Regions from separate parts of the Alcaligenes sp. WGS1538 genome, predicted to be linked through region 2. Evidence: riboswitches for the same ligand, from Rfam matches in the RefSeq annotation. Region 2 holds a riboswitch; the other holds the start of a gene.
The links. A riboswitch is a leader RNA that binds a small molecule or an ion and turns the genes downstream of it on or off. The one in region 2 is predicted to bind thiamine pyrophosphate.
Positions count from the first base shown of each region.

Region 1: it holds a riboswitch for thiamine pyrophosphate, as region 2 does, so the genes downstream of both, thiC (phosphomethylpyrimidine synthase ThiC) here and ACF3ND_RS08970 (sodium:solute symporter family protein) in region 2, are expected to answer to the same signal.

Region 1 covers NZ_CP171109.1:3,272,891-3,276,267, reverse strand. The annotation lists gene thiC (phosphomethylpyrimidine synthase ThiC) at 1-1,233, opposite strand, end outside; TPP riboswitch at 1,289-1,382, opposite strand; gene ACF3ND_RS15220 (helix-turn-helix domain-containing protein) at 1,423-1,800, opposite strand; gene ACF3ND_RS15215 (helix-turn-helix domain-containing protein) at 1,895-2,272, opposite strand; gene ACF3ND_RS15210 (DNA-binding response regulator) at 2,385-3,146, shown strand; gene ACF3ND_RS15205 (D-amino acid dehydrogenase) at 3,293-3,377, opposite strand, start outside.
Region 2 covers NZ_CP171109.1:1,921,255-1,924,631, forward strand. The annotation lists gene ACF3ND_RS08965 (flagellar motor protein MotB) at 1-589, shown strand, start outside; gene ACF3ND_RS08970 (sodium:solute symporter family protein) at 654-2,099, opposite strand; TPP riboswitch at 2,237-2,436, opposite strand; TPP riboswitch at 2,503-2,599, shown strand; gene ACF3ND_RS08975 (3-oxoacyl-ACP reductase) at 2,650-3,377, shown strand, end outside.

The DNA of each region.
Region 1 (3,377 bases), 1.4 Mb from region 2:
CTGGTCGTTGGCGTCGTATCCCGAGCCGGGCCGCAGGCCGTCGCCCAGCGAGAAGGCCACGTCGTACTGCTTCATGATGTCGCAGATGTCTTCGAAGTGCTCGTACAGGAAGCTTTCGCGGTGATGCGCCAGGCACCATTTGGCCATGATGGAGCCGCCGCGCGACACGATGCCCGTCATGCGGCTGGCCGTCATCGGGATGAAGGGCAGGCGCACGCCGGCGTGGATGGTGAAATAGTCCACCCCCTGTTCGGCCTGCTCGATCAGCGTGTCGCGGAAGATGTCCCAGGTCAGGTCTTCGGCAATGCCGCCGACCTTCTCCAGGGCCTGGTAGATGGGCACGGTGCCCACAGGCACGGGCGAGTTGCGGATGATCCATTCGCGCGTCTCATGGATGTTCCTGCCGGTGGACAGGTCCATGATGGTGTCCGCGCCCCATCGTATGGCCCAGGTCATCTTTTCGACTTCTTCGCCGATAGTCGAGCCCAGCGCCGAGTTGCCGATGTTGGCGTTGATCTTCACCAGGAAATTGCGGCCTATGATCATGGGCTCGGTTTCCGGGTGGTTGACGTTGGCCGGCAGGATGGCCCGGCCGCGCGCGATCTCGTCGCGCACGAATTCGGGCGTGACCAGAGCGGGCAGGGTGGCGCCGTAGCCCTGGCCGGGATGCACGCGGGTCAGGCGGCGGGCCATTTCTTCGCCTTGCGGGCCGCTGGCGCGCAGGCTCTCCAGGTAGTGCTCGCGGCGCAGGTTCTCGCGGATGGCCACGAACTCCATTTCGGGCGTGACGATGCCGCGTCGCGCATAGTGCATCTGGGTGACGTTGGCGCCGGGCTTGCCGCGCCGCGGCCGGCGGACCAGCTCGAAGCGCAGCGCGTCCAGCTCCGGATCGGCCTGCCGGGCCCGGCCGTACTGGCTGTTCAGGCCGGCGGTCAGCTCGGTGTCGTCGCGCTCCTGGATCCAGGCCTGACGCAGCGGCGGCAGGCCCTTGCGGATGTCGATATGGGCGGCCGGGTCCGTGTAGGGGCCGCTGGTGTCGTAGACGCTGAGCGGGGGGTTGCGCTCCGCGCCGAACTGGCTGGGGGTGTCGGCCAGGGTGATCTCGCGGAACGGCACGCGCAGGTCGGGACGCGAGCCGGTCTGGTAGATTTTGCGGGAATTGGGCAAAGGCTGGATCGCAGCCGGGTCCACGCTGGCCGCGGTGGCCGTGAAAGTTGGGTTTTTGCTTGTCATTGCAGCTCCAAGGAAGGGGTGGAGCCGATATAGGAAGAAGCACCTTGCAGGCATTGCACCTGGGGCGCACGCTCCCAGCATCGGCATTATCCGTACTGGTACGAGGGTGTTTCTCAACCCGCCTGCGGCGAGTACCCCTGCGTGAGGACAAGTATAGGTGTCTTGGACCTGTCTGTGGGCTGATAAAGCTTATTTGCTTTTCATGCCATTGAGCAGATGGCGTATGGTCTGGTCCAGGTGTTCGCGGTCCTTGCCGGACAGCGCCACGATCTCGTCCACGGAGAAGCGGCTGAAGGGCCAGGTGACGATGGGCGGTCCGCCGTCCGGTTCATGCATGACCAGTGCGCCGCCCACGCTGATCTCCATGGGGCCCAGGCCGCTCTTGAGCCACTGGGCGCTGACGTTCAGGGCCTTGGCCAGGTCCAGGATCTCGCGGGCGTCACGGCGCGCGCCGCTCTCGTAGTTGGAGATGGCGCTCTGGCTCAGGTTGCAGAGCCGGGCCAGCTCGGCCTGGGAGAGGCCGCGCTGCTGCCGGGCATGGCGTAGGCGTTCGGAAAAGTGCTTCACACCAGTGATTGTTCATGGAACGCCAACCACGATGGTTTTGGTGGATAATCCCGTATGTGATGATGGGGCTGCGGCCTTGCCGCGAGAGGGACCGCTAGCGGGGTTTCATGCCGTCGAGCAGGTGGCGCACGGTGCGCTCGAGCAGTTCGCGCTCGGCCACGGGCAGCGCGACGATTTCATCCACGGAAAAGCGGCTGAAAGGCCAGGTGACGATGGGCGGTCCGCCGTCCGGTTCATGCATGACCAGGACGCCGCCCGCCCGGGGCTCCATCATGCCCACTCCGTTGCGCAGCCACTGCGCGCTGACGCTCAAGGCCTTGGCCAGGTCCAGGATTTCCCGGGCGTCGCGGCGCGTGCCGTTCTCGTAGTTGGAGATGGCGCTCTGGCTCAGGCCGCACAAGCGGGCCAGCCCGGCCTGCGACAGGCCGCGTTGTTGCCGTGCGTGGCGCAGGCGTTCGGAGAAGTTTTTCACACCACAGATTGTTGATGCAACGACCACCACGATGGTTTTGATTAAATAACACGATTGTGATTTATAATGTCAGGCAGGGTCATCTGGCGTCATTATAGTTAAGGTATCAACTATGTCGGTTACAAATGTGGTTACTGGCGGTCCTGTTGTGCTGTACCTCTCCAGTGTCATTCCTGATCGAAACCTGCTGGAACAGCAGGTCAAGGCCCTGGCGGAACGGGGCTATCGGCCGATTTCCTGCCGCGACTCCACCGCCTTGCTGCAATTGGCGCAAAGCCGGGGCAGGCACATGGGCTCGGTGTGCATCGCCTGGCTGGGCGGCGCCTTGTCCGATATCTGCGCGGCCGCCGTGCGCCTGCGCATGCTGTGCCCGCAGGTCGGCATCCTGATGCAGGCGGACTATTCCGACGCGGCCATGCTCCAGGCGCTGCACAGCGGCGGAGACCAACTGTGTCCCAGGGATGCGTCCTTCGAACTGCTGGCGGCCAGCCTGCAAAGCCTGCAGCGTCGCCTGATGCAGGTGCCCATGCTGCCCGAACTGCGCCAACGCGCCGACTGGGCGCTCACACAGGAAGGCTGGGCCCTGGTGGCGCCCAACGGGCAATCCTTCGCCCTGACCACCACGGAGCGCTCTTTCATCTGCTGCCTGCTGCATCACCCCGACCGGCGCGCCAGCCACCATGAACTGCTCAGCGCCATCGCCGGTGTGCAGGGCGAGATCGAAGATCCGCCTTCGGCTCTGCTCATCAATCGGCTGGGGGTGCTGGTCAGCCGGATGCGCCGCAAGTTCAATCGGGGCGATGCCGTGCTGCCGGTGCGCTCGGTGCACAACTGGGGTTACATGTTTGCCGCCAATTGCGAACTGCGCGACTGAAGCCTTGGTTTGTCGTTCTTTCCCTCCGCATCATGCGGTTCGTCCGGCGCCAGGACCCTGGGATGAACTCTTTGTACGCCCGCCGTTGCGAATGACGCTTGCCCGTGCGTCCGTGTTCCGCGGTGGCGGGCGTTCTGCCGCTGCGGTCAATGCGCGTAGCGTTGCACCGACAGGTCGTCGGCACGGATGGCGGGCTCCCGGCCGCTGATGATGTCGGCCAGCAACTGGGCG
Region 2 (3,377 bases):
CTTCGCCGGCAAGCGCGCCCAGTCGGAAGCGGGCGCGGGGCAGGGCGGGGTGGCGGCAGTGGCCCAGGCCGGGGCCGCCGGCGCCGGCGTGATGCCGGCCGGAGCGGGGCTGCTGCCCGAAAGCGGCAAGGCGCCGGGGCAGGGCGCGGGCGATCATGGCCTGCAGCTGGACGGACTGGGCGACGATATCGACATCGTGGTCAACGACAAGTCCATCAGTTTCCGCATCAACAGCGAAATCCTGTTCTCCTCGGGTGGCGCGGACCTGGGGCTGGAAGGCCTGGGCGTGCTGCGCAAGCTGGTGACGGTGCTGAACTCCACATCGCACCAGATCGTCATCGAAGGCCATACGGATTCGGTGCCCATTCGCAGCTACCGCTACCCCTCGAACTGGGAACTGTCCGGCGCGCGCGCCGGCAGCGTGGTGCGCTATCTGGAATCCAATGGCGTGGCCAGTCAACGCCTGAGCGCCGTGGGCTATGCCGATACGCGGCCTCTGGGTGACAACGCGAGCTCCGAAGGGCGGGCCAGCAACCGGCGCGTGGAGCTGATTCTGTTGACGGCCCCTGAGGGGCAGATCCAGCCCTGATCCTGTACTTGCGCGCCGGCCCCGTCCTTGATGGCGAGATCGGCGCGCCTGTGCGTGATCAAATTCAGTTCTGGTCCAGCACCCGCGTGGAGCCGGCCAGCTTGCCGAAGTCGAACTGAGGCAGGCGCCGGCGCAGGGGCATGATGATGGCGGTGACCAGCGCGGGCACCACGGCCGCCAGCACGAAGGATTCCAGCAGATAGTCCAGCGGACCGTCGGGGCGCGGGAAGATGGCCAGTCCCGCAGCCAGGCCCGCCACGGTGCTGAGGGTGGCCGTGATGCCGTCGTAGCGGCGGCTGTACAGTCCGAAGAACACCGGGAAGGCCGCGGCCGAGCACAGCAGATCGGCCAGCAGGAACAGGTACAGCACGCTGTAGCCCTGGGAGGAGGCCACCAGCACCGGGATGGCGCTCAGCCACACCAGCCAGCGCGCCAGGCGCATCATCTGGGCGGTGCTGCGCTGGGGCATCAGCCGGCCCAGGTCCACGGCCACCAGGCTGGAGACGGCGCTGATGACGGTGTCGGCGCTGCTCATGACCAGCGACAGGCCCAGCGGGATCAGCAGCACCAGGAACCAGACGGGCGCCTGGGGCAGAATCACGTTGAACAGCGCCACGGAGCTGTCGCCCTGGCCGCCCAGGCCCACGAAGGCCAGGCCGAACAAGCCCATCAGGAAGATGAAGGGCGCCACGAACAGGCCGCCCAGCAGAAAGCCGTTGCGCATGGCCTTGTCGCTCCGGGCGGCATAGATGCGCTGCCAGTTGCCCTGGTGGAACAGGCCGGTCAGCAGGATGGCCACGAAAAAGGTCAGGCCCGCCTTGACGCCGACCGGGTCGCTCAGCTCCACCAGGCGCGGCGCCTGCAGCTCCACGGTGCGCAGCAATTGCGCCGGGCCGCCCACGGCCTGCCAGCCGAGCAGCACGATCAGGAACAGCATGGGCACGATCACCAGCATCTGCACCTTGTCCGTGAAGATGGAGGCGCGCAGGCCGCCGTAGGAGGTGTAGATCAGCGTGGCCACCAGCACCACGCTGGCCGTGACCCACAAGGGAATGGGCGCGATCAGGGTGATCATCTTGGACATGGCGGTGATTTCCGCCGTCATGGCGATGAAGATGTAGAACAGCATGATCAGCAAGGTGAGCGCATACATGGGCCGGCCGTAGCGGGCGATGACGAACTCGGTCAGGCTGTGGCCGCGCGGCAGCAGCTCGCGCATGCGCTTGCCCAGCGGGATCATGACCAGGCGCGGGGACATGGAGCCCAGCGCATAGCCGATCACGGCGGACAGGCCGCCCCAGGTGGCCGCCTGGGCGGGGGAAAACAGGATCCACGCGCCCAGGGACGAGGCCAGCAGGGTCAGGATGGTGGCCAGCGCGCTCTGGCTGTTGCGCGCCACCACGAAGTCTTCCAGGGAACCGTTCTGGCGCCGGGCGTACAGCACCCCGGCCACCGCGAACAGGGTTGAAAAGGCAAGCAGCCACAGCAGCGTGGCGTTCTGGTTCAGCATGATATCTCCCCAAAGCCTGCCAGGGCAGGCGCGAACCCGCCTGCAGCGGCCCGGTTGGGCGCAGGGCGGACAAGAATGGAGGGATAGAAATGGGCGTGTGAGGCGGCGCGCGCAGCGTGACGGGCTGCAGGCAGGCCGATGGGCCGCGTTTCCTTCCCTTCGCCGGCATGATCCGGATCAGGTTCGAAGGGTTACCGCATGAGAGCGGAATCTCAGCCCGTCAAGAACGTGTTCATGGTCTTTTCATGGCCTTGCCGTCGCGCGCCAGGACTGCGGTTGGTCGCCGTCTTGCGGGCCGTGGAATGAACACGTTCCAAGGACTCCCCCAGGAACTGCGCAAAGCTTAGAAGCGTGCGGCCTGAAAGTCAATAAAGACTGAAGGCGCGTTCTGTGCTATGGTCTGCCCTGCGGCACGGGGTGTCCTTTTCAAAAGGGCTGAGATAAAACCCGTCGAACCTGATCCAGCTCATACTGGCGAAGGGATGTCGAACCCTCATTTCCCCTGTCCGAACAGGGCTGACATCCTCGCCGAATCTTTGGAAGGAATGTCATGTCTCTGGACACTATTTCGGAACTCTCACGGCAAGTCGTCCTCGTCACGGGCGGGGCGCGCGGCCTGGGCGCCAGCCTGGTGCGCGCCTTTGCGCGCCAGGGCGCGCGGGTGGTCATCAATTACCTGACAAGCGCAGCGGGCGCGCAGGCCCTGGCGGCCGAGTTTCCCGGCCAGTGCCTGGCGGTGCAGGCGGACGTGACCGACGCGCAAGCGGTTCAGGCCATGTTCGCCGCGGCGCGCCAGCATTTCGGCGCGCCCGTCACCACGGTGGTGAACAATGCCTTGCCGGCCTTCAAGTTCAACGGCGATGCGCGCCCGCATGCGGACACGCTGCGCTGGGCCGACCTGCATCAGCAGCTGGAAGGCGTGGTGGGCGGAGCCTTGAACACGACGCAGGCCGCCCTGGCGGGCATGCAGGAAGCCGGCTTTGGCCGCATCATCAATATCGGCACCAACCTGTTCCAGAATCCCGTCGTGCCGTATCACGACTACACGGCCGCCAAGGCGGCGCTGCTGTCCCTGACGCGCACCCTGTCGCAGGATCTGGGCCCGCAGCAGATCACCGTCAACATGATCTCCGGCGGCCTGCTGCGCACCACGGACGCCTCGGCGGCCACGCCGGAAGCGGTGTTCGACCTGATCGCCGCCAGCACGCCGCTGCGCCGGGTGACCACGCCCGAGGAATTCGCGGATGCGGCGCTGTTCTTTGCGGGTCCTTGGGCGCG